One region of the Siccibacter colletis genome, then DNA from elsewhere that is predicted to be linked to it. Evidence: predicted binding sites of a transcription regulator. Region 1 holds the regulator's gene; each other region holds the start of a gene.
The links. The regulator LexA, encoded in region 1, represses DNA repair genes until DNA is damaged. The targets are predictions, from matches to a motif close to TNCTGTATGTACATACAGNA.
Positions count from the first base shown of each region.

Region 2: metR (HTH-type transcriptional regulator MetR) is a predicted target of LexA. The motif match lies at 3,459-3,478, and genes of this name have one in related genera.
Region 3: sulA (SOS-induced cell division inhibitor SulA) is a predicted target of LexA. The motif match lies at 2,756-2,775, and genes of this name have one in related genera.

Region 1 covers NZ_CP074352.1:3,702,445-3,712,380, forward strand. The annotation lists gene zur (zinc uptake transcriptional repressor Zur) at 1-453, shown strand, start outside; gene KFZ77_RS17725 (CsbD family protein) at 530-739, opposite strand; gene dinF (MATE family efflux transporter DinF) at 969-2,288, opposite strand; gene lexA (transcriptional repressor LexA) at 2,369-2,977, opposite strand; gene KFZ77_RS17740 (diacylglycerol kinase) at 3,087-3,455, opposite strand; gene plsB (glycerol-3-phosphate 1-O-acyltransferase PlsB) at 3,586-6,009, shown strand; gene ubiA (4-hydroxybenzoate octaprenyltransferase) at 6,493-7,365, opposite strand; gene ubiC (chorismate lyase) at 7,365-7,874, opposite strand; gene malM (maltose operon protein MalM) at 8,028-8,999, opposite strand; gene KFZ77_RS17765 (maltoporin) at 9,123-9,936, opposite strand, start outside.
Region 2 covers NZ_CP074352.1:3,952,601-3,962,536, forward strand. The annotation lists gene KFZ77_RS18875 (ABC transporter substrate-binding protein) at 1-96, opposite strand, end outside; gene KFZ77_RS18880 (DeoR/GlpR family DNA-binding transcription regulator) at 232-990, shown strand; gene metE (5-methyltetrahydropteroyltriglutamate--homocysteine S-methyltransferase) at 1,123-3,384, opposite strand; gene metR (HTH-type transcriptional regulator MetR) at 3,510-4,466, shown strand; gene KFZ77_RS18895 (carboxylate/amino acid/amine transporter) at 4,351-5,250, opposite strand; gene yigL (sugar/pyridoxal phosphate phosphatase YigL) at 5,362-6,162, opposite strand; gene pldB (lysophospholipase L2) at 6,215-7,207, opposite strand; gene rhtB (homoserine/homoserine lactone efflux protein) at 7,317-7,937, shown strand; gene KFZ77_RS18915 (DUF2534 family protein) at 8,011-8,271, shown strand; gene rhtC (threonine export protein RhtC) at 8,330-8,950, opposite strand; gene recQ (ATP-dependent DNA helicase RecQ) at 9,010-9,936, opposite strand, start outside.
Region 3 covers NZ_CP074352.1:1,426,899-1,436,834, reverse strand. The annotation lists gene yccS (YccS family putative transporter) at 1-1,966, shown strand, start outside; gene KFZ77_RS06815 (TfoX/Sxy family DNA transformation protein) at 1,951-2,601, opposite strand; gene sulA (SOS-induced cell division inhibitor SulA) at 2,796-3,299, shown strand; gene ompA (porin OmpA) at 3,654-4,730, shown strand; gene matP (macrodomain Ter protein MatP) at 4,796-5,254, opposite strand; gene KFZ77_RS06795 (Lon protease family protein) at 5,440-7,194, shown strand; gene fabA (bifunctional 3-hydroxydecanoyl-ACP dehydratase/trans-2-decenoyl-ACP isomerase) at 7,263-7,781, shown strand; gene rmf (ribosome modulation factor) at 7,854-8,021, opposite strand; gene pqiC (membrane integrity-associated transporter subunit PqiC) at 8,265-8,831, opposite strand; gene pqiB (intermembrane transport protein PqiB) at 8,828-9,936, opposite strand, start outside.

The sequences.
Region 1 (9,936 bases):
GTGCGCCTGACGCCACAGCGCCTTGAAGTGTTGCGTCTGATGACGCTGCAAAAAGGGGCGATCAGCGCTTACGATCTGCTGGATTTGCTGCGCGAGAGCGAACCGCAGGCTAAGCCGCCCACCGTTTATCGTGCGCTGGATTTTCTGCTTGAGCAGGGGTTTGTGCATAAGGTGGAGTCCACCAACAGCTATGTACTGTGTCATCTGATCGATCAGCCGACCCATACTTCAGCAATGTACATATGCGATCGCTGTGGGCAGGTCAAAGAGCAGAGCGCAGATGGGGTAGAAGATATTCTCCAGGCCGTCGCGGCGCGGATGGGCTTTGCCTTACGGCACAATGTGATTGAAGCACACGGGTTGTGTTCTGGCTGTGTTGAAGTGGAAGCCTGCCGCCATCCTGGTGCATGCGACCATGACCATTCAGTGCAGGGAAAAAAGCGCGGGAAGTAGTGAAGGCGTTAAGTGGTACATCCTTGTACCTGGGCTGGGTAGGCCCCGAGGGTCAGCACAATTGAGTTAGCGTGCTTTACCAGCGATAGTTATGACGGGTTTCCCAGTCAGTAACCTGCTTGTCAGCCTCGTCTTTGCTGTTGCCGTAGCGCTCCTGGATCTTACCAACCAGCTGATCGCGCTTACCTTCAATGACAGTCATGTCATCGTCGGTCAATTTACCCCATTGTTCTTTCGCTTTACCTTTGAACTGTTTCCAGTTACCGCCGACTTCGTCTTTATTCATGATAATGTCCTCATCGTTCGGTTTATGAGATTGCGTTTATGAACCGTCCTGACATTCATCTCATTTCCTGCTGGACGTGATAATAATTGTAGACGAGCCTGCGGGAACGGGGCGGTGATTCGGAATATTTAACCATTTTCACTCCCGGGCGCATGAAAAATGACCATGAAAGGGCTGCAAAATCAGGAAGCTGGAGGCTGCTTAAAGCCCGGTAAAGGGATGTAACTGACTATGTAAACCAGCGGTCTTGTTGCCAGAAACGCCGCCACATCCAGCCCAGCGTCACCCCTCGCAGCGCCAGGAAGACGCACAGCGCCAGCCACAAACCATGATTACCCAGCAGCGGAAGTGACAGCAGCGTCAGGGCAAACCCCAGAGCGGCCAGCGCCATGCTGTTACGCATCTCACGGCCACGGGTGGCGCCAATGAACATACCGTCCAGCAAATAACACCAGACACCCACCAGCGGCAGCAGGATTTGCCACGGCAGATAGTGCCCGGCAAGCTGCCGCAGGCTGTCGATGGAGGTCAGCATGGCGACAATGGTGGAACCGAAACAGGCATAGACCAGGGCAAATGCCAGCGCGACAATCCCTGCCTGCCGGCAGGCGGCGCGCCAGACATCAAGCAGCGAGGAGCGATCGCGCGCGCCAAATGCGTGCCCGGAATGCGCTTCCACCGCATAGGCAAAACCGTCGAGCGCATAGGCCGTAAAAGTGAGGAGCGTCATCAGCACAGCATTCACCGCCACCACCTCGCCGCCCAGCCGCGCCCCAAGAACGGTAATGGAACCGAAGCAGAGCTGAAGCAGCAGCGACCGCAGCATAATGTCGCGGTTAAGCGCCAGCAGCTTACGCATATTCCCGCGCCATGCCGCTTTCAACATGGTTACGCTGACACCCCGCAACCGCAGGACTTTCCACGCCATCAGCAGGCCGATAAGGAAGGTGACATATTCGGCGATAACCGTTGAGAGCGCCGCGCCCTGCACGTTCATCTGCATCCCCATCACCAGCCACAGGTCGAGCACGATGTTGAGCAGGTTACCCACTACCAGCAGGATCACCGGTGCACGGGCATACTGCACGCCCAGCAACCACCCGAGCAGCACCAGATTTGCCAGCGAGGCGGGCGCGCTCAGCCAGCGGATCTCAAGAAAGCGGCGCGCCTGAAGCAGCACGTCGTCGCTACCACCGGTGATGTGCAGCGCAAGATTGATAAGCGGGGTACGCAGAAGAAAAATAGCGAAGCCGGCAATAAGCGCCAGCATCAGGGGCTGTACCAGCGCCCGCGCCAGCCCGGCGGGGTCTTTCGCACCGAACGCCTGGGCCGTCAGCCCGGTGGTGCTCATACGCAGGAACAGCAGCAGCATAAACAGGAAGCTGGTTGCCATTGACCCTACCGCCACGCCGCCAAGATAGGCTGCGCTGTCGAGATGACCAATCACCGCCGTATCCACCAGGCCAAGCAGCGGCACGGTGATATTCGAGAAGATCATTGGCAGCGCAAGACGCCACAACGCTTTATCAGTGGAGGAGAAGAACGACATGCTGCCCCGAACTGGTAATGAGGTCAGAAGGCTAACCTCACGGCAACACGCGGCACCATGAGGTTAAAATCAGAGGGAGATTACAGCCACTCGCCGTTGCGGATCACACCCACTGCCAGGCCTTCGATAGTGAAGCTCTGTTCGCGCAGGTCAACCACGATAGGATCGAAGTCGCTGTTTTCAGGCAACAGCTGAACGATGTTGCCCTGTTTTTTGAGACGTTTTACGGTCACTTCATCTTCGATACGCGCCACCACAACCTGGCCGTTACGCGCTTCTTCGGTTTTATGCACCGCCAGCAGATCGCCATCCATAATGCCGATGTCTTTCATCGACATCCCGCTGACACGCAGCAGAAAGTCTGCGCTCGGCTTGAACAGGGACGGGTCAACCTGATAGTGACCTTCGATATGCTGGGAGGCCAGCAGCGGTTCACCCGCCGCAACGCGACCAATCAGCGGCAGCCCTTCAGCTTCTTCAATGAGCAGACGAATGCCGCGCGATGCGCCTGAAACGATCTCAATGACGCCTTTACGCGCCAGCGCTTTCAGGTGCTCTTCCGCCGCGTTCGGGGAACGGAACCCCAAACGCGCTGCAATTTCCGCACGAGTAGGCGGCATGCCGGTCTGGCCGATATGATCCCGAATGAGATCGAACACCTCTTGCTGCCTGGTCGTTAACGCTTTCATTCCGCCCCCTGGGTGTATATACAGTTATGCTGTGAGTATATACAGTCAAAGGCGACTTTGGAACCACAAAATGCGCAAAAAACCAGACACACGGCCCGTTCTGGAAAGGTTATCGCAAATGCTGCCAAAGTAGCGTGCCCCAGGTGATAAGAGCGGTGATGATAGACAGCAGTACCGCACCGGACCCCATATCTTTGGCACGCCCGGAAAGCTCGTGGAATTCCGGCCCGATTCGGTCCACTACCGCCTCAATGGCGCTATTAAGGATTTCGACAATCATGACCAGCAAAACGGAACCGATCAGCAGAACGCGCGTGATGGCATCAACATCCAGCCAGCATGCAATCGCAATTGCCACAACTGCCGCGACGGCCTCCTGGCGGAAGGCGGCTTCATTTTTCCAGGCTGCGCGATACCCTTTCCAGGAGTAGCCTGCAGCTTTGATAATACGGGTTAACCCGGTGGTGTTATTCGCCATGAAAAGAAACCTTTTTGAATTCTGAGCGTCAATGCTTTTACGTCGCCTTCAGCGCAGCACAGAAATTCCCAACGGATTCTGATATTCTTGCGGCGCGATTGCATTATTAACCAGAGGCTTTACATCGTTTATGTCCGGTTGGCCACGAATTTACTACAAATTACTGAATTTACCATTAAGTGTCCTGGTAAAGACCAAGTCTATTCCGGCAGACCCCTGCGCCGAATTAGGGCTGGATACCTCTCGCCCTATTATGTATGTGCTGCCCTATAACTCTAAGGCAGATTTGCTGGCGCTGCGCGAACAATGCCTGGCGCATGATTTACCCGACCCGCTTGAACCGCTGGAAATCGACGGCGCTATTCTGCCGCGCTACGTGTTCATTCACAGCGGGCCGCGCGTGTTCACCTATTACACGCCGAAAGAAGAGTCTATTAAGCTCTTCCACGACTATCTGGATTTACACCGCAGCAACCCGAATCTCGATGTGCAGATGGTGCCGGTTTCGGTGATGTTTGGCCGCTCTCCGGGCCGCGAAAAGGGTGAGGTTAACCCGCCGCTGCGCATGCTGAACGGCATTCAGAAGTTCGTCGCTATCTCCTGGCTGGGGCGCGACAGCTTTGTGCGCTTCTCGCCGCCGGTTTCGCTGCGCCGCATGGCCACCGAGCACGGCACCGATAAAATTATCGCGCAAAAGCTGGCGCGCGTGGCGCGTATGCACTTTGCCCGCCAGCGTCTGGCCACCGTTGGCCCCCGCCTGCCGGTGCGTCAGGATCTGTTCAATAAGCTGCTGGCGTCAAAAGCGATTGCCCGTGCGGTAGAGGACGAAGCGCGTACCAAAAAGATCTCCCATGAAAAGGCGCAGCAGAATGCCGTCGCGCTGATGGAAGAGATCGCGGCTGACTTCTCCTATGAAGCTATTCGCGTGAGCGATCGCGTGCTGGGCTTTACCTGGAACCGTCTCTATCAGGGCATCAACGTTCATAACGCTGAGCGCGTACGTCAGCTGGCCCACGACGGTCACGAGATCGTCTATGTGCCCTGCCACCGCAGCCATATGGACTATCTGCTGCTCTCTTACGTGCTCTATCACCAGGGGCTGGTACCGCCACACATTGCTGCGGGCATCAACCTGAATTTCTGGCCCGCTGGCCCGATTTTCCGCCGTCTGGGCGCGTTCTTTATCCGTCGTACTTTTAAAGGCAACAAGCTCTATTCCACGGTGTTCCGTGAGTACCTCGGCGAACTGTTCAGCCGCGGCTACTCGGTTGAGTATTTCGTGGAAGGCGGACGCTCCCGTACCGGTCGCCTACTGGATCCGAAAACCGGCACGCTTTCGATGACCATTCAGGCGATGCTGCGCGGCGGCACGCGTCCGATTACGCTGGTGCCGATTTACATCGGCTACGAGCACGTCATGGAAGTGGGCACCTATGCCAAAGAGCTGCGCGGCGCTACGAAAGAGAAAGAGAGCCTGCTGCAGATGGTGCGCGGGCTGAGCAAGCTGCGCAATCTCGGCCAGGGCTATGTCAACTTCGGCGAGCCGATGTCGCTGACCTCATGGCTGAATGATAACGTGCCGGAGTGGCGCGAATCGGTTGACCCGATCGAAGCGATACGTCCGGCGTGGCTGACGCCAACCGTCAACGGCATTGCCAGTGAACTGATGGTGCGCATCAACAACGCCGGTGCGGCTAACGCCATGAACCTCTGCTGCACAGCCCTGCTTGCGTCACGCCAGCGTTCGCTGACCCGCGAACAGCTTACCGAGCAGCTGAACTGCTATCTCAGCCTGCTGCGTAACGTGCCGTATGCCGCGGACGCGACCGTGCCTGCTGCCACCGCCGATGAGCTTATCGATCACGCGCTGCAGATGAACAAGTTCGAAGTTGAGAAAGATACCATCGGCGACATCATCATCCTGCCGCGCGAGCAGGCAGTGCTGATGACGTACTACCGTAACAACATTCTGCACATGCTGGTGCTGCCATCGCTGATTGCCGCGATTGTTACCCAGCACCGCAACATCAGCCGTGAAACGCTGCTGAGCCAGATTGAAGTTATCTATCCGATGCTGAAAACCGAGCTGTTCCTGCGCTGGGATAAATCAGAGCTGGGTGGCGTCATTGATGCCCTGCTGGAAGAGATGCTGCAGCAGGGGTTAATCGTCGCCAACGGCGAGCAGCTTCAGCTTAATCCGGCACGCTCACGCACGCTGCAGCTGCTGGCTGCCGGGGTGCGGGAAACGCTTCAGCGCTACGCCATTACCTTCTGGCTGCTGAGCGCTAACCCGGCGATCAACCGCGGTACGCTGGAAAAAGAGAGCCGTACCGTGGCTCAGCGCCTGTCGGTGCTGCACGGCATCAACGCGCCGGAGTTCTTCGACAAAGCGGTCTTCAGCACGCTGGTGCTGACGCTGCGCGACGAAGGTTACATCAGCGATACCGGAGATGCCGATCCGACCCGCACCATGGCGATTTACCAGCTGCTGGGCGAGCTGGTGACCTCTGACGTGCGTCTGACTATTGAAAGCGCCTCGGCGCAGACCAGCTGATAGCCATTCACTGAGCCAATAAAAAAGGCGGGGTTTTCCCGCCTTTTTCGCCTCCGTAACCCACGTAGGGTGGGTAAGAGCAGCGCACCCACCTTCGGGAAGCGTCGTGGCGGGTGCGCAGGCTTACCCGCCCTACAAAGCATTCACTAAGCCAACAAAAAAGGCGGATTTCTCCCCCCTTTTTTGTCTCCGTAGCCCACGTAAGGTAGGTAAGCGCAGCGCACCTACCTTCGGGAAGCGTTGTGACGGGTGCGCAGGCTTACCCGCCCTACAAAGCATTCACTTAGCCAATAAAAAAGGCGGGGTTTTCCCGCCTTTTTCGTCTCCGTAACCCACGTAGGGTGGGTAAGCGCAGCGCACCCACCTTCGGGAAGCGTCGTGGCGGGTGCGCAGGCTTACCCGCCCTACAAAGCATTCACTAAGCCAATAAAAAAGGCGGGGTTCTCCCGCCTTTTTCGTTTCCGTAGCCCACACAGGGTGGGCTTAACGCGTCAGGTAGCTGACCGCAATACCAATAAACAGCGCCATCCCTGCGTAATTATTGTTCAGAAACGCGCGGAAACAGGCCTCGCGCTCGCGTCCGGCGGTGATACGCTGCTGATAGATAAACAGCGCGCCCGCCACTGCCAGCGAAGCGTAGAACACCCAGCCCAGCCCGTTCAGCCAGCCTACCGTCGCCATCAGCGCCAGTACCATAATTTGCAGGATGCCGATAATCATATTGTCGAAACGTCCAAACAGGATTGCCGTGGATTTCACGCCGATTTTCAGGTCGTCGTCACGATCGACCATCGCATACTGGGTGTCATAGGCTACGGTCCAGCAGATGTTGGCGAAGAACATCAGCCAGCAGCTCAGCGGCAGCGTTTCGCTGACGGCGGAAAACGCCATCGGGATCGACCAGCCAAACGCAGCGCCCAGCACCACCTGCGGCAGATGGGTGTAGCGTTTCATGAATGGATACATCCATGCCAGCCCCAACGCAGCCACCGACAGCAGGATGGTCATCAGGTTCAGCGTCAACACCAGCGCAAAGGCGAGCAGCACCAGAATAATGAACAGGTTGCGCGCCTCTTTTTCCGTCACCGCCCCGCTCGGTAGCGGACGATGCGCGGTTCGCTTAACGTGCCCGTCGATTTTACGATCGGCGTAGTCGTTAACCACGCAGCCCGCGGCGCGCATCAGCCAGACGCCGGTGACAAACACCGCCAGGATCCACAGCGGCGGAACGCCGGGTGCAGCGACCCACAGCGCCCACAGCGTCGGCCACAGCAGCAGCAGCGCGCCGATAGGTTTGTCAGTACGCATCAGCCGATGGTAAGCCAGCAGCTTGCTTTGCGTCAGACTCCACTCCATTAGTTTTCCCCTTCATATAGTGGTGATGCTGTCAAAAACAGCTCGGTCAGCAGCAGCGGCTTGCCTGACAGGCGCAGGCGCGAACGTCGCCCCCAGAGCGCATCACGCTGGCCTACCTGAATAAAATCGCGTGTCAGGGTGGATGCGGTAAAAAGGTAGCGCCCGAGCGGCGTGGTACCAAGCTGCTGCAGCGCCAGTTCCGGGCCACTCAGGGTGGACTCGGGGACCAGCGTGCGCCCGGCAAGCCAGGGTTCGCCATCACCGCACAGCAGGATCTCCCGCAGCCAGTAATGCGGTTCTGCGGGCAGCAGCTCAAGGGCATCGCGCGCCATGTCCGGGCCGACAAAACCTTCGTTAACGACAATTACGCTCACCTTTTCGCAGTGCTGTTCGAAGCGTTTGGTCATGGAATCTTCCAGCAACAGCCAGTCGAGCAGTTCGCCGCTCAGGGAGGGGATCTCATCAAAAAAGGACAGTGCGCGAAGCTCCGCCAGCGCAGGGTGGGACATGCGTTTCACTCCGGAAGTCGTCATAACAAGCATTGTAACGCAGAACCGGAACAGGATGGGGAAAGGTGAGGGATAACGCAAGCGTTCGCCACAGGAAAAAGGGTGCGCCGAAGCGCACCAGGTATTGCAAGCATCAGCAATGTGGGGAAACGATCACCCCTTGCCTTTTACACTGCTGATAAAAACAGAACGGGCGGAGGTGGAACCCAGACGCTCGGCTTCATTCAGCAGTTTCAGGGCTTTATCGACATCCCCACTGGCAACGGCCTGCTTGATGGCCTGATTGAAGTAGGCTTCCGTATCGTTCAGTACCGGAGCCGCTTTCGGCGCTGGCGCCTGGGCTGGCACGCTGGCCGGGGCGGGTGCGGCATAAGCCTGGGCCGGTGCCGGGGCGCTGTAAGCCTGCGCGGGCGCAGCGGTATTGCCCACGGTCACCGATGCCTGGCCGGAGGAGCCAAACAGCGGGCCAACCAGAATACTGGAAGCTGAGTTAGTACTTACTTTCAATCTCAGCGTGCCGTCAGCGGTATGACGCGCCACCGGGTCAGCAATGTCAGGCACCGCATTCCCTACGCCCTTCGCATAGGCTTTCGCAGGGTTGGTCATGGTGGTGGTCTGCTGGAGATCCTGCGGTGTGGTAAAGGCCAGCACATAGATCTTCTGCTGCCCTAATGCCGGGGTCAGCTTGATGGTGCCTTCCAGGCGGTCTTCAGACACCACGCCCGGCTCTTTGTATTCGAAGTAGCTCGACGGGAAATAGGCCGCCGGAGAGAGATTCTGATCGAGCACCAGCACGTTCGGTGCGAACACGCTGCGCTGCTTATCGGCCACGCTGGTCAGGGTGATGGTGAGCTCGCCGACATTAGCCGGGACGCTCCAGGCGGCAACTTTCCCGCTGATACCAGGTGCGTTGAGCGACTGACCCGCGCTGGCAAGCACGGCGGTCTGGGTTTGCGACGGCGCAACCGGGGTCCAGACAATCTGTTGCAGCGCCGAGGCCGGGATGGCCGGTGCGGCGGCGGTATTCTGCGGCACGATGTTCACTTCCGCGAAGCCGGTTACGGGCAGCACGGCCAACAGGCTTGCGCTCAGGCAGAGTGCAATGACGCTTTTTTTCATTTTCATTGTGATGACCTCAGATGATGAAGTGAAGCGGTAGCCAGGCAATAGCGCGCTTCACTAAGGCTCTTACTTAATTGAGGGTTAACGAATGAGGGGCAGCGCCCCTCATGTGGTCATGACACAGAATTACCACCAGATTTCCATCTGGGCGCCGAAGGTGACTTCATCGCTGTCGCCACGGCTGGTGGTGCCAAACGGCGTAAAGGTGCCGTTGGTGGCCGCGAAGGAGGTTGCGCTGTCGTTGTCAGCTTTCACGTAGCCCCACTTCTCATCCCACTTGGCATAGGTCGCAAATACACGGATAGCCGGACGAGACCAGATGCTGTTGCCTGCCTGCCACTGCTGCGCAAGGGTGATTTTGTACTGGCTGTTACGCTCGCCCACTTCCTGGGATTTCACGTTGTCGTAGCCCACTTCCATCAGGGTGCTCATAATCGGCGTCCACTTGTACATTGGACGCACGCCGACGGTCCACCAGGTGTTGCCGCGATTGTTGTCACGGTCGGTGTCCTGATACATACCGACGTACATCATGTCCCAGTCATCGCCCAGGCTGATTGAACCGTGGTCGAGGAAGCGAATCATGCTGCCGTCGTTATCGACAGAACCACCGCGCGCCTGGCCTTTACCCTGAGAAATCATAGAGTCGGTAGCGTACTGCACCACGAACTTGTTGAAGCCAGTGCCGATAGTCTGTGTATGTTCAGCGGTGAACATCCAGCCATCTTTGGTCGCGCCCGGCTCAAGGTAGTAGTCGTCAGGAATGTTAGTGTGACCGTAGTCCACGCCCAGCTCTAATGCGCCGTTCGGGTTAGTTTCGATACCAGCTAAACGCACGTCAAAGACATCGTTCGGCACTTCGTTGTTATAGGTTCTGATACCGGTTTCTGGATCAACATCGCCGAATGCGGAAGATCCACCCTGCTCAGATGAACGGGTT
Region 2 (9,936 bases), 250 kb from region 1:
CGGCTGGCTGGTGTAGAGCGTCAGTGTGGATGCGGCGAAAGCCGGTGCGCTTAATGCAGTCATGACAACGGCGGCCAACGCAAGGTGCTTACTCATAGTGTATCCCCTCTGTTTTCGTTGTGATGATTAAAACAGGGGAATCTGACAAAAATATGACCAGTTTTTTTCGTAGTAATATTTTCACATTCGCGTGTCAGGATGACGAAAAAAGGGTGCCACGAGGAGCGAACAATGACCCCTGAATCCCGCCGCACGGCGATCGTCGAACTGGTGACGGCGCATGGCGAGAGCAGTATTGAGCAACTGGCGCAGCACTTTGGTGTCTCGCTGCAAACCGTGCGCAGCGATCTGCGAATGCTGACCGCTGGCGGCCTGCTGCTGCGGCGTCATGGCATGGTGGCCCCTTTCGCCCGCGAAAACATCGGCTATCAGCAGCGGGAGATCGTCAACATTCAGGGCAAGCGCTGGATCGGCGAGCGCACGGCGGTGCTGCTGGGGAACTACATGAGCTGCTTTCTTGGCACCGGCACTACGGTGGAGATGGTGGCCCGGGCGCTACCGTCGGAAACCCGGCTGGCGGTGTTTACCAATAACCTGCATGCCGCCGACGCGCTGAGTCGTCTCGCCACCTGCGAGCTGACGGTGGCGGGCGGACGCGTGCGCAAACGCGACCTGGACGTGATCGGCAGCGATGCCCAGTCCTTTTTTAGCCGTTACCGGGTGGACGCCGGGGTGGTGTCGGTAGGGGGGATCGGCGAGGCGGGTGAGCTGTATGACTATAACGATGATGAGGTCGCGGCGCGTCAGGCGCTGGTCGCCAGTGCGGCAGTGAGCGTGCTGGTGGTGGACAGCACCAAGTTTGGTCGCAGCGCTATCTGCCAGAATGGCAGCGTGGGGGATTTTGATTTCGTGATAAGCGACCGGCCGCCGACGCCAAAGCAGTTCGCCGTGATGAAGCAGAAAAAAAATCAGTGGTTCGGGCGGGAGTAACAGATTCAGGGTTAGATGGGTTACGGTGGGTGGGTACAGCCAGCCCGGTACGACTCCAGGGCAGGTACATTGCGCACCTACCCTGCCCGTTGCCGGGTTAACTGCCGCGCCATCCCTGGCGCGCTCAGGTTATTACGCCGTGCGCAGGTTCTGCGCGGCTTTCACCATGTTCGCCAGCGCGGCGCGGGTTTCCGGCCAGCCGCGGGTTTTCAGGCCGCAGTCCGGGTTCACCCACAGACGCTCCGCCGGGATACGCTGCGCCGCTTTTTGCAGTAGGGCTTCAATCCACTCCACGCTCGGTACGTTCGGCGAGTGAATGTCATACACCCCCGGTCCGATTTCGTTCGGGTATTCGAACTCCTCAAACGATTCCAGCAGCTCCATGTCGGAACGCGAGGTTTCAATGGTGATTACGTCCGCATCCAGCGCAGCAATGGAACCCATGATGTCGTTGAACTCGCAGTAACACATGTGGGTGTGGATCTGGGTATCGTCGCGCACCACGGCAGCATTGATACGGAATGCTTCCACGCCCCACTTCAGATAGGCATCCCAGTCGCTGCGACGCAGCGGCAGCCCTTCGCGCAGCGCTGGCTCATCAATCTGGATGATGCCGATACCTGCCGCTTCCAGATCCTGGACTTCGTCGCGCAGCGCCAGGGCAATCTGTCGGGCGATGGTTTCGCGGGAGACGTCCTCGCGCGGGAACGACCAGCAGAGGATGGTGACCGGCCCGGTCAGCATGCCTTTGACCGGTTTGTCGGTCAGGGACTGGGCGTACTTTGCCCACTCAACGGTGATCGCTTCCGGGCGGCTGATGTCGCCAATCACCACCGGCGGCTTCACGCAGCGGGAACCGTAGCTCTGCACCCAGCCGTTCTGGGTGAACACGAAGCCGTCGAGGTGCTCGCCGAAGTATTCCACCATGTCGTTACGCTCGGCTTCACCGTGAACCAGCACGTCCAGCCCCAGGCGCTCCTGCTCAACGATGGCCTGCTTGATGTGCTCCGCGATGCCGGTGCGGTAGTTGCTGGCGTCGAGGTTACCTTTTTTGAAGTCCAGACGCAGGCCGCGGATCTCAGTGGTCTGCGGGAAGGAACCGATAGTGGTGGTCGGCCATGCCGGCAGGTTGAAACGTTCGCGCTGGGCGGCGGCACGCTGCTGGTAGTCGCTCTGGCGCTGGCTGTCTTTGGCCGTGATGGCTGCCAGACGCTGCTCCACCGCTGGGTTGTGGACGCGGCTGGAGTGGCGACGTGCCTGAATCGGGGCGCTCCACGCAGTGATTTTGGCGGTATCGCCGCTATTCAGGGCATCACGCAGCAGCGCCAGCTCCTCACATTTTTGCAGCGCAAAGGCGAACCAGCTTTTTACTTCGGCATCCAGACGCGTCTCAACGCTCAGGTCAATCGGGCTGTGCAGCAGCGAGCAGGATGACCCGATCCACAATTCACGTTTGCCGACGATGGCCTGGAGCTGAGCATATTTTTCCGTCAGATCGGCGCGCCAGACGTTACGCCCGTTAACCACGCCAGCCGAAAGCAGCCAGTCAGCCGGCAGGCGCTGGTGAAGCTGCGCCACGTCGTCTTTACCATGCACCAGATCCACGTGCAGGCCCTGTACCGGCAGTGCAGCGATGGTATCAAGATTCGGCGTTACGCCTTCAAAGTAGGTGGTCAGCAGCAGTTTTACCTGGCCTGTCAGCGCGTCATACGCCGGTTTAAAGGCATCACGCCACGCCTGCGGCAGCTCCAGTACCAGTGCCGGTTCATCAATCTGCACCCACTGCACGCCGCGCTTCGCCAGCTCGGCGATCACCTGCTGATACACCGGCAGAATGTCATTCAGCAGTGACAGACGGTCAAACTGCTCGCCCTTCACTTTACCCAGCCACAGGTACGTTACCGGGCCCAGCAGTACCGGCTTCACCTGATAGCCGAGCGCCAGCGCTTCGTCCACCTCGTCCAGCAGCTGGGTCCAGCTCAGGCTGAACTGCTGGCCTTTGGTGAACTCCGGCACGATGTAGTGGTAGTTGGTGTTGAACCATTTGGTCATTTCACCCGCCGCCGCCGGTTCGCCGGTCGGTGCGCGGCCGCGGCCAATGCGGAACAGGGTGTCGATATCGACGGAGCCGTCTTTATTCTGGTGACGCGCGGGAATGTTGCCCAGCAGCAGGCTGGTGGTAAGAACGTGATCGTACCAGGCGAAATCGCCCACCGGCAGCAGGTCGATGCCGGCCTGTTTTTGCTGTTCCCAGTGGCGGGCACGCAGCTCGCGGCCCACCGCCAGTAATTCTTCACGGGTGCTGTTACCCGCCCAGTAGCTTTCCTGTGCTTTTTTCAGTTCGCGACGCAGGCCGACGCGGGGGAAACCGAGGGTGTGATTATAGATAGTCATTGTTTTGCCTCTTAGGATTCAGTTTAATCCGGTGGTTTAGACGTCCAGATGTTTACACCGCTATAATTCGCGGTTACTGTATATTCCTCAAGCGCAAATTGTTCATGGCGAAGTGAAGGACTTTCATGATCGAGATTAAACACCTGCGAACGCTTCAGGCACTGCGAAGCTGCGGCTCTCTGGCGGCAGCGGCGGCCACGTTGCATCAGACCCAGTCGGCCCTGTCGCACCAGTTCAGCGATCTGGAACAGCGGCTCGGATTCCGCCTCTTCGTGCGCAAGAGTCAGCCTTTGCGCTTCACGCCGCAGGGCGAAATTTTGCTGCAGCTGGCCGAACAGGTTCTGCCGCAGATAAGCCGCGCGTTGCAGTCCTGTCATGAGCCGCAGCAGACGCGGCTGCGCATCGCCATTGAGTGCCACAGCTGTATTCAGTGGCTGACGCCCGCGCTGGAGAATTTCCGCCGCCAGTGGCCGCAGGTGGAGATGGACTTTAAATCGGGCGTGACCTTCGACCCGCAGCCAGCGCTGCAACAGGGCGAGCTGGATATTGTTCTGACGTCAGACATCCTACCGCGCAGCGGTCTGCACTACTCGCCGATGTTTGATTTTGAAGTGCGGCTGGTGCTGGCGCCGGATCATCCGCTGGCGGCGAACCCGCACATCACGCCGGACGATCTTGCCAGTGAGACGCTGCTGATCTACCCGGTGCAGCGTGGCCGGCTCGATATCTGGCGGCACTTCCTGCAGCCGGCTGGAGTCAGCCCGTCGCTGAAAAGCGTGGATAACACCCTGCTGCTGATCCAGATGGTGGCGGCGAACATGGGCATTGCGGCGCTGCCGCACTGGGTGGTGGAGAGTTTTGAGCGCCAGGGCCTGGTGGTTACCCGAACCCTGGGCGAAGGCTTATGGAGCCGGCTGTACGCGGCGGTGCGCGATGGCGAACAGCGTCAGCCGGCTGCAGAAGCGTTTATTCGCTTTGCGCGGAATCACGCCTGTGAACATCTGCCGTTTGTGAAGAGCGCGGAGCGACCCACCGGCGATGGACCCACAGTGACGCCACTATCACTGCCCCTCCAAGGATAAAGCTCGGCCAGTGCGGCTGCTGGTGCCAGATGGCGAGGTTGACCAGCAGCCCGGCAGGCACATGCATATTGTTCATGATGCCGAGCGTTCCGGCATCAACTTGCGTCGCCCCGTAGTTCCACATGAAGTAGCCGATACCTGAAGCCGCCACACCCAGCCAGATGAGAATGCCCCATTGCAGGCCAGTGGTTGGCAGCTTCTGCGGATTGCCCATCACCACCCACGCCAGCGCCGCGATGATAAACGCCCCGAGGTAGAACCAGGAAAACGCGCTGTGCTGCGGCATCGGATGCGTTTCCATCAGGCGTTTGTAGCCCACCATGCCGATTGCAAAGCTGATGTTTGCCAGCTGCACCAGAATCAGGCCAATCCAGAAGTGGTCGCTGACCTGGTCGTAGCGAATAATCGCTGCACCAATCACCGCCAGCCCGGCGCTCAGCAGATAGCCCCAGCGCAGACGGCGCTTGCTCAGCAGATCGTAAATCAGCGTGATATAGAGCGGCGTCAGGACGGTAAACAGCAGGAATTCAGAGACCGTGAGGTAGAGATAGGCCTGGAAGCTCAGCAGATACATGATGCCGAGCTGCATCGCGCCCACCAGCATATACAGGCTCAGGGTTTTCAGACTGTGGCCTTTAACGCGTAAAAACGGCAGGAACACCAGTGCGGCCAGACCGACGCGCATCAGAACGGAAAAATAGCTGTCCACCTGCCCCGCCAGATATTCGCCGATCAGGCTGAACGAAAAGGCCCAGAGGATGGTGGTGATGATCAGTAGCGCCACGGCAAGAATCTCTCATGTTGATGAGAGGGCATTGTAGCGAAGCAAAAATAAACGCGTGCGACTATTTGGTTGACGAGTGGCTTAACATTAACCACTCGTCATGCTGGACGTTTAGTCGAGGAACAGCTTACGCAGGTAACGCGGCACCGCGTCGTCGGCGTTGCTGCCAATCACTTCCAGCTCGGGCAGCAGATCCTTCAGGCGCTGATGGGCGTTATCCATGATGCAGCCTTTCCCCGCCATCGACAGCATCTCTTTGTCATTCATGCCATCGCCAAAGGCGATGCAGGACGCGAGGTTATAGCCCATTGCTTTGGATACTGCTTCCAGCGCGTGGCCTTTCGACACGCCGCCCGCCATCACTTCCAGGCAGGTCAGGGTTGAGAAGCTGACGTTAACGCGGTCGCCCCAGCGGGCATTGATCGCCTGCTCCAGCGGCAGCAGCGTTTCGTGGGTATCGCAGGTAAAGAACACTTTGCTGATCCCTTCCGGCTCCAGCAGGCCCGGCTCATAGAGCGAGTACTGGAACACCGCTTCCTGGAAGAAGCGCATCTCATCGGGACGGTGGCGGCTGATGAACCACTCGTCGTCGCGGTAGATATTCGTAATGATGTCCGGGTGGTTATGCATCATGCCGAACAGGTCAGCGGCGATATCGCGATCGAGGTTATGCGTGAAGACCAGATTACCGGCGGTATCGTGCACGCGCGCGCCGTTCGAGGTGATCATGTAGGCTTCGATTTCGAGGTTGTCGCGGATCTGGCCGACGTCAACATGGTGACGACCGGTGGCGAAAACAAAGTGGATACCGCGTGACGTCAGCAGGCGCAGCGTCTCTTTCGCATAGGGCGTAAGGCGATGTTCGGGGGATAACAATGTGCCATCTAAATCGGACGCAACAACCTGATACATAAGAATAATTCAACCTCTGATAGTAAATGCGATGCGGGCGGGCCGCAGTAGATTAACGGTGCCGGTCAAAAAACCCGACAATGGCATGGAGTGCAACTGCACGCATCGCGTCCTTCTCAAACAGGATCTCATGGTATGCGCCTTTTATGACGTAAGGTTTACCCCCCTCACACGGGTAGCCTGCCGCGGCGCGAAGCTCGCAGAAGCGGTCGTGCATGCGGTTATCCACTACCTGCTCCTCTTCGGCCTGAATCAGCAGCATCGGGGTCGTGACGGCAGTGGCACCTGCCATCACCTGCTCCCCGGCCAGCACGCCTTCGCGCACCCAGTGATACGTCGGCCCGCCCACGCGCAGCCGTGGCTCATCGGCATAGAAGCGCAGATTGCGCCGGTAGCGCTGGCGGCTGTGGGTCAGAATATTGACGCTGAACGGCAACGCTCGCCAGCGACCGGTGCCGATGGCATAACCGTCGCGTACCCGGGGGTGGCCCTCCGCCCAGTCGAGGATCTGACGCACCATCCACTCTGGCAGACGCATTACGATGCCAAACATCGGCGCGCAGAGCGCAATGGCGTCGCAGGCATCCGGTTGACGCTGCAAAAACAGCGTGGCGATAGCACCGCCCATGGAATGACCCAGAATAAAACGCTGACGCCACGGCCCGGCAGCCACTTCCTGCTGCCAGAAGGCGGCAAAGTCATCGACGTAGTCGCTGAAGTTCACCACATGACCGCGGTGGGTATCATCAAGCATCCGCCCGGAACGGCCCTGGCCGCGGTGATCGATAATCAGAATATCGAACCCGCAGTGGAAGAGATCGTACGCCAGCTCGGCATACTTCACGTAGCTTTCGATGCGACCCGGGCAGATCACCACCACCCGATCGTTGTTGACGCCACGGAAACGCACGAAGCGCACCGGTATCCCGTCTACGCCCGTCAGTTCGCCCTCTTCACGCTGCTGCCAGAACGCGGTCAGCGGCCCCATGGTGAACGCAGCGAACGCGTCCTCCCGCGATTTCCATTCGGATTTGTGCTGAAACATAGGGTGATTTGCGCCGTATTATCGTGAGTTAAACGCTTTTCTGTGATTCGTAGCACAACTACAAGCAATAGCGTATTGTGGCATAAAAGTGTACATCCAGGAATCAGACATGACCCTCGACTGGTGGTTTGCCTATCTTCTTACCTCGGTGATTTTAAGCGTATCTCCCGGCTCCGGGGCGATTAACACCATGACCACCGCCATCAGTCACGGCTATCGCGGCGCGGCGGCGTCAATCGCCGGGTTGCAGACCGGGCTGGCGATTCATATCGTCCTGGTGGGCGTCGGGCTGGGCACCCTGTTCTCACGCTCGCTGCTGGCGTTTGAAATACTGAAGTGGGCGGGCGCGGCGTACCTTATCTGGCTCGGCATCCAGCAGTGGCGCGCAGCTGGCGCGCTCGATCTCAATACCCTGGCCCATACCCAGTCGCGCGGGCGGCTGTTTAAGCGCGCGGTGTTTGTGAACCTGACCAACCCGAAAAGCATCGTGTTTCTTGCCGCGCTGTTCCCGCAGTTCATCGTCCCGCAGCAGCCGCAGGTGATGCAGTATGTGGTGCTGGGCGTCACTACCGTGGTGGTGGATATCATTGTGATGATCGGATACGCCACACTCGCCACCCGCATTGCGGCCTGGATCAAAGGCCCGCGCCAGATGAAGGCGCTGAACCGGGTGTTCGGTTCGCTGTTTATGGCGATAGGCGCGCTGCTGGCGACCGCACGTTCTCACTGATTGCGGGTCGATTTTCTGACCAACAGGCTATACAGTGTCGGCTTCGCAACGACGTGCAGCTATCGGAGAACCCATGCGGGAAAAATTACGCACCCCGGAAGGAAAGAAATTCCTTCTCTGCCTGGTTATTGTCTTTTTGATCGCCGGGTCCGTCATTTCGACGGTGACGTTTGAAGGCGTCGAGGACCAGTACAACCTGCCGATGGAAAACTGGCCGGTGTCACTGTTCATCATGCAGGGCATCTGGACCTTTATCTATACCATCGTCTTTACCATTCTCGGCTCGCTGCCGTTCGGCTTTTATTTCCTCGGCCCGAAAGACGATCGCGGCTGATGAAAACGACAACGCCCGCAGCAGGCGGGCGTTGTGATTCAGCGTTAACGTGCGCGGTTCAGCGCGAGATAATCAGGTGGATACCAAATCCGGCAAACAGTACGCCGGCGACGCCGTCGATCCATTTCGCCAGCCGCTGATAGCCGCGACGCATTTTTGGCAGCGCAAACAGGCTGGCCACCAGGCTAAACCAGGCCAGGGTTTCCACAGCAATCAGCACAAAGATGCCCCAGCGCTCGGCGCTGCCTACGCTGTCGCCGACAAACAGCGAGAAGACGCTGCCGAAGTAGATGATAGCTTTCGGGTTCGCCAGATTGGTCAGCAGCCCCTTAACAAAGCTGCGTCCGCCGTGCGCCAGTTCAACCGCCGGAGCATCGGTCGCCGGCTCGCCCTTCTTCAGCGCACCGCGCAGCATCTGATAGCCCATCCAGCACAGATAAAGCCCACCGCCGACCATAATAATGTTGTGCAGCCACGCCATTTTTTCGAGGATTAAGTGCAGGCCGAGCAGCGCCACGCCCGCCCAGATCATGACGCCTGCGGTAATACCCAGCACGCCCATCATGGCTTCTTTACGGGAACGGCTGACCGCCGTCTGAGAGACGAAAAAGAAATCGGGGCCGGGGCTCAGCAGGGCAACGAGATGCACCATCGCCACCGTCAGGAACAGCATCAACATAAACATGACTCGCGGAAAAAAGTGAAGGGGGCTATCCTGCCACGTTCGGGCCAACGTGGCTACTCTTCATCGTCCCCATCAACGTGGCTGCGGATGCAGGCCATAAACTCGCGGCCAAAGCGCTCCAGCTTGCGGGTGCCGACGCCGTTGATACCCAGCATTTCACCCGGTGACACCGGCATCTGCTCCGCCATCTCAATGAGCGTGGCATCGTTGAACACCACGTAAGGGGGGATATTCTCTTCATCCGCGATGGCCTTGCGCAGTTTGCGCAGCCGGGCGAACAGCTTCCGATCGTAATTACCACCGTAGGACTTCTGCGCCACGCGCGGTTTCAGCGCCACGACGCGCGGCACGGCCAGCATCAGCGGCGCCTCGCCACGCAGGAACGGACGCGCCGCTTCAGTGAGCTGCAGCGCCGAATGCGCAGCGATGTTTTGCGTCACTACGCCCAGGTGAATGAGCTGGCGGATGACGCTCACCCAGTGCTCGGTGGTGTGATCGCGGCCTTCGCCGTAAATTTTGAGCTTGTCGTGGCCCAGCTCGCGGATGCGCTGGTTATTCGCACCGCGCAGCACTTCCACGACATAACCCATGCCAAAGCGCTGGCCGACGCGGTAGATGCAGGAGAGCGCCTTCTGCGCGTCCACCAGCCCGTCGTAGCGGCGCGGCGGATCGAGGCAAACATCGCAGTTGCCACAGGCCTGCTGACGACCTTCACCGAAATAGTTAAGCAGCACCAGACGGCGGCAGGTTTGCGCTTCGGCAAACGCGCCCATCGCGTTGAGCTTGTGGCGTTCAATATCCTGCAGCGGACCAGGCTGTTTCTCTTCGAGACATTTGCGCAGCCAGGCCATATCCGCCGGATCGTAAAACAGCATTGCTTCCGCAGGCAGGCCGTCGCGCCCGGCGCGTCCGGTTTCCTGGTAGTAGGATTCAATGTTGCGGGGAATATCGAAGTGCACCACGAAGCGCACGTTGGGCTT
Region 3 (9,936 bases), 1.8 Mb from region 1:
CGACCGGTTAAGTGGGCGGCTACGCAATCTGCTGATCACCCTGATCAGCTTTTTTATCGCCTCGGCCTCCGTCGAGCTGTTATTTGACTGGCCGTGGCTGTTTGCTTTTGGTCTGACGCTATCCACCAGCGGATTTATTCTGCTCGGCGGCCTTGGCCAGCGCTATGCCACCATCGCTTTTGGCGCCCTGCTGATCGCGATCTACACCATGCTCGGGGTCTCGCTCTACGATCACTGGTATCAGCAACCGCTGCTGCTGATTGCCGGTGCGGTCTGGTACAACCTGCTGACGCTGGCCGGGCATTTACTGTTTCCTATCCGCCCGCTGCAGGACAATCTTGCCCGCTGCTTTGAGCAGCTTGCCGCCTATCTTGAGATTAAATCACACCTGTATGACCCGGATATCGAAAGCGACCGCGATGCACCGGTTGTCGAGCTGGCGCTGGCTAACAGCAAGCTGGTTACCACCCTTAATCAGACCAAAGCCTCGTTACTGACACGGCTGCGAGGCGATCGGGGCCAACGCGGTACCCGGCGCACGCTGCACTATTATTTCGTCGCCCAGGATATTCACGAGCGTGCCAGCTCGTCGCACATCCAGTACCAGGCCCTGCGTGAAAAATTTCGCTACAGCGACGTCATGTTCCGCTTCCAGCGCCTGCTTTCCATGCAGTCCCAGGCGTGCGCACAGTTATCACGCTCTATTTTACTGCGAACGCCCTATCAGCATAACCCACGCTTCGAACGCGTATTCAGCCACCTGGATGCCGCGCTCGACCGCATCCGCGCCAGCGGAACCTCTCCCGCAGAGATGAAAGCGGTGGGCTATCTGATAAGCAACCTCAAGGCTATCGACGCGCAACTGGCAACCATTGAATCGGAACAGGCACTGGCCGCGCCGCGCGTCGAATCTGAGCATCAGCTCGCCGACGACGGCCTGAACGGCTTCAGCGATGTCTGGCTGCGCCTGAGCCGTAATTTCACCCCGGAATCAGCGCTGTTCCGCCACGCGGTGCGCATGTCCATCGTATTGTGCGTCGGCTATGCCTTTATTCAGCTTACCGGCCTTGAGCATGGCTACTGGATATTGCTGACCAGCCTGTTTGTCTGCCAGCCCAACTACAACGCCACGCGGCACAGGCTGCGGCTGCGCGTGCTCGGGACGCTGATTGGTGTCGCCATCGGCATTCCGGTGCTGTACTTCGTTCCCTCGCTTGAAGGACAGCTTATTTTGATCGTTATTACCGGCGTGCTGTTTTTTGCCTTCCGTAACGTGCAGTACGCCCACGCCACGATGTTCATCACGCTGCTGGTACTGTTGTGCTTCAACCTGCTGGGCGAAGGCTTTGTGGTAGCGATGCCGCGCATCTTTGATACGCTGGTGGGCTGTGCTATTGCCTGGGCGGCGGTCAGTTTTATCTGGCCAGACTGGCAGTTCCGCCGCCTGCCGCAGGTGATTAGCCAGGCGCTTAATGCTAACTGCCGTTACCTGGATGCCATTCTGGAGCAGTATCACCAGGGGCGTGATAACCGCCTGCAATACCGTATCGCCCGCCGCGATGCTCATAACCGCGATGCGGAGCTGGCCTCGGTAGTGTCGAACATGGCTACAGAACCGCAGGCCAGCGCCACGCTACGTGAAACCGCGTTTCGCCTGTTATGCCTGAATCATACCTTCACCAGCTATATTTCTGCGCTCGGTGCGCACCGTGAAAAACTGACCAATACGGCGATCCTGCAACTGCTGGACGATGCCGTATGCTACGTCGATGATGCGCTGCACCACGCGCCTGCAGACAAACAGCGCTTGCAGACAGCACTTGCTGACCTGGCGCAGCGCATCAGCCACCTTGAGCCGCGCGCAGACAGTAAAGAGCCGCTGGTTCTTCAGCAGATTGGATTACTGATCTCGCTCCTGCCGGAACTCAGCTCCCTGCAACAGCAGATCGATCACTCGCCAGCATGAGTCTGATCACCGCGCGTGACACGGTGATACCACTCATGCAGGGCGTTACGTGTGTCAGAGGGCAGCGCGGCGGAGTGGAGCCCTGCCACCGCGCCCGCCAGCGCCATCAGCGCCCGGAGTCCGGCATGTTTGTTAATTTGACGAATACGCAGCCAGGCTTCCTGAGGACCACAGGCCTGTAGGGTTTGGGCGTCGCGAATCTCAGCCGCGCACAGCTGCGCCTCAAGCTGAAAAGTAATATTTGGCAGATCCTTCAGCCGCTTTATCGATTCGCGTTTGAACTTTTCCCGGCGGGCATCCTGTAAGGCGCGCGTTGAAAGCTGCAATAGCGTTGCTGGTTCCTGCCACAGCTGCTCCTCCACCAGAAAATAATTGAGTGAGATGCGTCTGCCCCGCTTGGGCAAGCACAGCAATTTTGGCTTTGTACCCACATGGTATTCGGCGCAAGCTTCGCAGGCCCGCAGATAGAGCTCGCCTTCACAGACCATCGCGAACACGGTGTTGTCGATGGCCAGACTGTAGCCCCCAAACAGCGCCCGACAGTCAATCTTGCCCAGCGACTTGAGGTATTCCCGAGATTTATTGATTCTGTCATAAGATAAAGATTTCATGATAATTTCCTTATTAATCATCATATAAGACTCTTTTCATGTAATTAGTAGAGCCTTTAACAGGAAAATATTTAACTTAGGGGATAACAGCAACCGGAATTTAATCTGTTCCGAAAGTAGCGATGAATTTTGCGAGCCGCTTCCGAAATTTTTGATTGATCTTTATGCGAAGCAGCAGTACTGTATATGCATACAGTAACCCACAGGCGGGATTCATTATGTACGTATCTGGTTATGAAACACACCCTGACCACAAACAACCTCTTTCGCAGGATCGTCACGCTTCCGGCGAGACGGTAAAAGGTATGATCAGTGAAGTGGTTTACCGTGAAGACCAGCCGTGGGTAACGCAGATGGTGCTGCTGCCGCTGCTGCAACAGCTTGGTAAGCAATCGCGCTGGCAGCTGTGGTTAACGCCGCAGCAAAAGCTGAGCCGTTCATGGGTGCAAACCGCTGGTCTGCCGTTAACTAAAGTGATGCAGGTGAGCCAGATGGCTCCGGAATTTACGGTAGAGACGATGGCGCGCGCGTTACGTACCGGTAACTACAGCGTCGTGATTGGCTGGCTGCCTCATGAGCTCACCCGCGATGAGCAAAAAATACTCACTGAAGCGGCAGAAATGGGTAATGCGGTAGGCTTTGTGATGCGCCCTTTGCAGAGCACATCGTACAGCCACGGACCACTTTCTGGCCTAAAGATTCATTCGAGTTTGTATCATTAAGTAAATTTAAGAGAATTCCCACGTAATATTTTTGTCACGGCCAGGCCATTAACAATTAAGCAATAGTTCCCTTCCTGCTTAGGTTTGCTGGGGTTTTCATCAAAATGCGTTGTCCAAAAAAAAGGCATAAATGTTAAAAAATATGTTTGCAATCTGTTTTTTTTCATATGCCTGACGGGGTTCACACTTGTAAGTTTCCAACTACGTTGTAGACTTTACATCGCCAGGGTTGCTCATCATAAACCGAACTTATCGGTAGAGTTACAAATGAGCCAATAACCCCGGTGTAAGGATTTAACCGTGAGCTCTTTTAAGGCGTTCATGGCCATTTTGGATGATAACGAGGCGCAAAAAATGAAAAAGACAGCTATCGCGATTGCAGTGGCACTGGCTGGCTTCGCTACCGTAGCGCAAGCCGCTCCGAAAGATAACACCTGGTACACTGGTGCTAAGCTGGGTTGGTCCCAGTACCACGACACCGGTTTCGACGGTAACGGCTACGACAATGGTATCGGTAGTGGTCCGACCCACGAAAACCAGCTGGGCGCAGGTGCCTTCGCAGGTTACCAGGTTAACCCGTATGTTGGTTTCGAAATCGGCTACGACTGGCTGGGACGCATGGAGTATAAAGGTCAGCCAGAAAACGGCGCGCTGAAAGCTCAGGGCATCCAGCTGACTACCAAACTTAGCTACCCGGTTACTGACGAGCTGGACGTTTACACCCGTCTCGGTGGTATGGTATGGCGTGCAGACGCTACCGCTGTTAACGCGGAAGGCGTTCGTCTGAAAGACCACGACACCGGCGTATCCCCGCTGGCTGCTGGTGGTGTTGAGTGGGCAGTTACCCGCGACATCGCTACCCGTCTGGAATACCAGTGGACCAACAACATCGGTGACCGTAACACCGTTGGTACCCGTCCGGACAACGGCATGCTGAGCGTTGGCGTTTCCTACCGTTTCGGTCAGGAAGAAGCTCCGGCTCCAGTTGTAGCTCCGGCTCCGGCTCCGGCTCCGGAAGTACAGACCAAGCACTTCACTCTGAAGTCTGACGTTCTGTTCAACTTCAACAAAGCAACCCTGAAACCGGAAGGTCAGCAGGCGCTGGATCAGATGTACACCCAGCTGAGCAACCTGGATCCGAAAGACGGTTCTGTAGTGGTTCTGGGCTTCACTGACCGCATCGGTTCTGACTCCTACAACCAGGGTCTGTCTGAGAAACGTGCTCAGTCCGTAGTTGACTACCTCGTTTCTAAAGGTATCCCGTCTAACAAGATCTCTGCACGTGGCATGGGTGAATCCAACCCGGTTACTGGCAACACCTGTGACAACGTGAAAGCGCGTGCTGCGCTGATCGATTGCCTGGCGCCGGACCGTCGCGTAGAAATCGAAGTTAAAGGCATCAAAGACGTTGTAACTCAGCCGCAGGCTTAAGTTACCCGCTCTTAAAAAAACCCCGCTTCGGCGGGGTTTTTTATTTCGGGTCGTCGGTAAAAACGTTAAGGCTTCTCTTTACCCAACATCGCCTTTAGATCCTGCTTGAGCGTGGACATCTGCGACGCGTATTTCTCTTTGCGCTCCGCATCTTCAATCAACTGGACGATGGTTTCTGATAGCGTCACACCGCGTCGCTGTGCCAGACCGGCGAGCCGCTGCCAGACCATAAATTCAAGGTCGATAGATTTTTTGCGGGTGTGCTGATGTTCAGCATTGAAATGACGTTTGCGGCGCGCACGAATGGTCTGCTTCATCCGGTTCGCGAGTTGCGGATTCATGTGCTTATCAATCCATCCCAGCACTTTTACCGGCTCGTTCTCCATGCTGAGTAACAGATCAACTGCCTCTTTCGCCGCGCTGGATTCAATATAGCGAGTAATAAGCTCACCTTCCCGGTGCTTTTTCACCAGATATTTCCATTTCCAGCCGCTCTCGAGATTTTCTAGTTGTTGATATTTCATCGTAATCTCAGTGTGACCGCGTAACTCATTTCAGAATATCAGTTTTTTAGCATTTCGCTGAGCATAAATCGTCTGGATGTGAAACCGCGTAAGAATCTTAGCGTCGGGTGGCGCTTTAGCGGTGTGCTGCCTCGCCGGTTACGGTATAATCCCGCTTTTGAAATCTGACTGAAAAAACATCGACTTTGACCATTACCCGATTAGACTGGCAGGCGCTCAAGCCGGACACCGACAGCTTTGCTGAAGTGTTGACCACGCCGACAACGCATGATGATGACGTTGATTTCACCGCTATCCAGCCGCGTTTATGCTATGGACTTGAACAGTTCAATCAGCCCCGGGCGTCCTCATCATGGATGCTGGTTAAAGCGCTGGAAGCCTCTGAATACCTTCACCTGGTGGCGCAGTTAGCCGAACAGTATGCCTCCCCGAATACGGCGGCTGCTGGCGGACGCTATGTTATTAATGGCCATCAGGTTACCCTTCACACCGCACTGTCCCCTGCAGATGATTTCGCCGCTAAAGGCGACGTGGTGGTTGCTGACTGGATCGAAAGCGAGCAGCTGTTTGGCTGTGTGCGTCAGTTTGGGGCCGAGCTGAGCCTGCAACCAGGCCTGATCCATCGCGCTAACGGCGGCACACTGGTGCTTTCCCTGCGTGCTGTACTGGCGCAGCCGCTGCTGTGGTTGCGTCTCAAGCAGATGGTGATCCAGCGTCGTTTCGACTGGCTGCCCATCGATGAAAGTCGCCCGCTGCCGGTCGCGGTCCCTTCCCTGCCGCTGGATCTGAAAGTCATTCTGGTTGGTGACCGCGAATCGCTGGCTGATTTCCAGGAAACAGAGCCAATGCTCGCCGAGCAGGCCATCTACAGCGAATATGAGGATACGCTGCAGATTGCTGAAGAGAGCGACATGGCGCTCTGGGCTGGCTGGGTGTGCGCTACCGCGCGGCTGCATCAGCTGCCGTTGCCCGGCGATGATAGCTGGCCGGTGCTGATCCACGAAGCCGTGCGCTATACCGGCGACCAGCAAACGCTACCGCTCTGTCCGCTCTGGCTGACGCGCCAGCTGCGCGATGTCGTTGCTTTCAGCGGCAGTGAACCTTTCACCGCCTCGCATCTTACAGAGATGCTGACTGCCCGGGAATGGCGCGAAGGCTTCCTTGCCGAGCGCATGCAGGACGAAATCCTGCTCGATCAGATCCTGATTGAAACCGAAGGCGAACGTGTTGGCCAGATAAACGCCCTGTCGGTGGTGGAATTCCCCGGTCATCCGCGCGCCTTCGGCGAACCCTCGCGCATCAGTTGCGTGGTGCACATCGGCGACGGCGAGTTTAACGATATCGAACGCAAAGCCGAACTGGGCGGCAACATCCACGCCAAAGGCATGATGATCATGCAGGCGTTCCTGATGACCGAGCTGCAGCTCGACCAGCAGATCCCGTTCTCCGCGTCGTTGACCTTCGAGCAGTCCTATAGCGAAGTGGATGGTGACAGCGCATCAATGGCTGAGCTTTGCGCTCTCATCAGCGCGCTGGCGGAAGTTCCGGTTAAACAGAGCGTGGCGATCACCGGTTCGGTGGACCAGTTTGGCCGCGCTCAGCCGGTCGGCGGTCTGAACGAAAAAATCGAAGGGTTTTTCACCATCTGTGAAGCCCGCGGTCTTACCGGCGAGCAGGGCGTGATTATTCCTGCTGCAAACGTGCGTCATCTCAGCCTGAGCCAGAGCGTACTCGACGCGGTAAAAGAGGAAAAATTCTCTGTCTGGGCCATAGAAGACGTGCGCGATGCGCTACCTTTACTGACAACCCTGCCGTGGGATAGCGAAGGGCAAACCACCCTTCTGCAAGCCATTCAGGAGCGAATTAATCAGGCTACGCAGCAGGACGCGCGTGTGCGTCCCTGGCCGTTACGCTGGCTAAACTGGTTCAACCACAACTGATCGGACTTGTTCAGCGTACACGTGTTAGCTAACCTGCGTCCTTCACTAAAATAAGGCATACTTTAAACATGGTAGATAAACGCGAATCCTATACAAAAGAAGATCTTCTTGCCTCTGGCCGTGGTGAGCTGTTCGGTGCTGAAGGCCCGCAGTTGCCAGCTCCCAGCATGCTGATGATGGACCGCGTGGTCAAAATGACCGAAGACGGCGGTAACTTCGATAAAGGCTATGTTGAAGCCGAGCTCGATATCAATCCGGATTTGTGGTTCTTTGGTTGCCACTTTATTGGCGATCCGGTGATGCCGGGTTGTCTTGGTCTTGACGCCATGTGGCAGCTGGTTGGTTTTTACCTCGGCTGGCTGGGCGGCGAAGGCAAAGGCCGTGCCCTGGGCGTTGGTGAAGTGAAATTCACCGGTCAGGTTCTGCCGACCGCGAAAAAAGTTACCTACCGTATTCACTTCAAGCGTGTGGTAAACCGCCGCCTGATCATGGGCGTTGCCGATGGCGAAGTGCTGGTAGATGGCAACCTGATCTATACCGCTAACGATCTTAAAGTCGGCCTGTTCAAAGATACTTCAGCGTTCTGATCCCGCGTTAGTGGCAGGTCTCATAAAGGCGAAACCTCCGCAGTGCGGAGGTTTCTTTTTAAAGAGACTGAGTCAGGCGATTAAAGCCCTGTCCTCCATGGCTTCTCGCCAGCCTCCCATCCAGTAAGATCTTTGGTTCAGAGTCTGATACGGACACATCTCTTTTGACCGTCCGGTGATCCCGGCCTGATATCCACGATGATGAGCCCGTTCCAGGCGATCTCTTTTTTGTCTCTTCATGCCTCGTTTCCCTCATGCGTTAGTCTGGTGGAAAAGAAAACAGTGATTACAAAATGCGCAATCACGCTTAAGCAATACGCGGAAAAGAGGTGATGGTCAATGCGCAAAATTCACGCCAATGTCATAAATGTGAAGTATGCACGGGACAAATTTTGCTGAAATATGCATGGCACAGGCTAACTGCCGGAGATAAAAAGAAAAGCCGCAACCCGAGGGCTGCGGCTTTTTTTCTATAGCATTTTTTTATGGCAGACGCGTAAGCTCGCGAGCAATCGACTGCGCTTCCTGTTGCCAGGCGGCAGCCAGCTGTTTCACCATGGCGTCGTAGCCATCTTCCTGCTGAGTCAGCTCAACGTGGAACGGGCGTTTGGTCAGCGTGCCGCGATGATTAAGCAGCCACTCCCCACTGACGATCACATGCCCGTCGTAGCGCCCGTGGAAGCCGGTGACGTTAACGTTCAGCGTATCCTGGGTCGCGCCGAGCGGCTGGGAGGAGACGACCCAGCCCGGCAGGGCGCTACTCAGATTAGCAACCAGCGTATTGCGCAGCTGCTGATCCAGCGGGCTGGCCCACAGGTTGCTGTTGGCGATAACGTACTGCACGTCGGTGGTCTGATACACCACGCCGTTACCGGCGAGATAGTCCGGCACCGAGACCTGCTCAACCCACAGCAGGCGGTTGTCCTGAGCAGTCTGGTTTGCCGCGTAGCTCTGCGTTGCCGACGGCAGCTGGTAGTACGTCTTATCCTCTTCGCTGCTGCTACAGGCGCTCAGCAGCATAGCGGCCACTACGGGAAGCCATTTCTTCATTGTTTCGCCCTCTTCGGCTGCGGATCCTTTTTATCCTTCGCTTCAAACACCAGCGCGTTGCTCTTCTCGTTGAGCGTACGCAGCACCGGCTGCAGTTCGCGCAGCACCTGATCAAGACGCTGCATATCCGCCACCATCTTGTTATAGGCGGCCGAACCTGGCTGGAAGCCCTGCATGCTGCGGTTCAGCTCACGGAGCGTGGACTGCATATCCTGCGGCAGCTGCTGCGCCGACTGGCTGGCGGTGATCTTGTTCAGATTATCCAGCGTCTGCTGCAGATGACGCATGGTGCGCTGGCTTTCAGACAGCGAATTGGTCGCCTGTTCAATCATCGGATTCAGCGGCAGGTTGTTGATCTTATCCAGGGTATCCATCAGGCGCTGCTGGATCTGCGCCAGCCCGCTACTTTCGGTCGGGATAACCTTATAGCCGTTGAAGGTGATGCGCTCATCCTTACTTTTGGCGTTTGGATAGAAGTCGAGATCGACATACAGCGCCCCGGTCACCAGGTTCCCGGTTTTCAGCGACGCGCGCAGACCCTGCTTAAGCAGATCCTGCAGATGCTTATCGACTTCCGGATTCTCCCCCAGCTGCTGCTTGAGGCGCTCCGGCTCAATGCGGATCAGCACCGGAATACGGTAGTCGCCGTGCAGCGCCTGGCGCAGGCCCGGCACAAAGAACGGCACCTGTCCTACGGTACCCAGACGGATGCCGCGGAACTCAACCGGCGCACCCGGCTGCAGGCCGCGAATCGAATCTTTGAAGAACAGCAGATAGTCAATGTGATCGGTATACAGCGACTCCTGAATGCTCTTCTGATCGTCGTAAAGACGGAATTCGCTCTTCTCTGCCACCGGCTGACCCAGCTCCATGCCGTCCGGCACGTCGAAGCTGACGCCGCCGGAGAACAGCGTGGTCAGCGACCCCATCTCTACGCGCATCCCGGCGGCGGTAAGATCCACCGCAATGCCGCTGTCTTTCCAGAAGCGCACGTTGCTGGTCACCAGCCGATCGTTCGGCGCGTTGATAAACAGCTGATAGCTCATGGCGCGTTTCTGGGGATCGAAGGTGCTGGTCTCTACCGAACCAACGCGATACCCGCGGA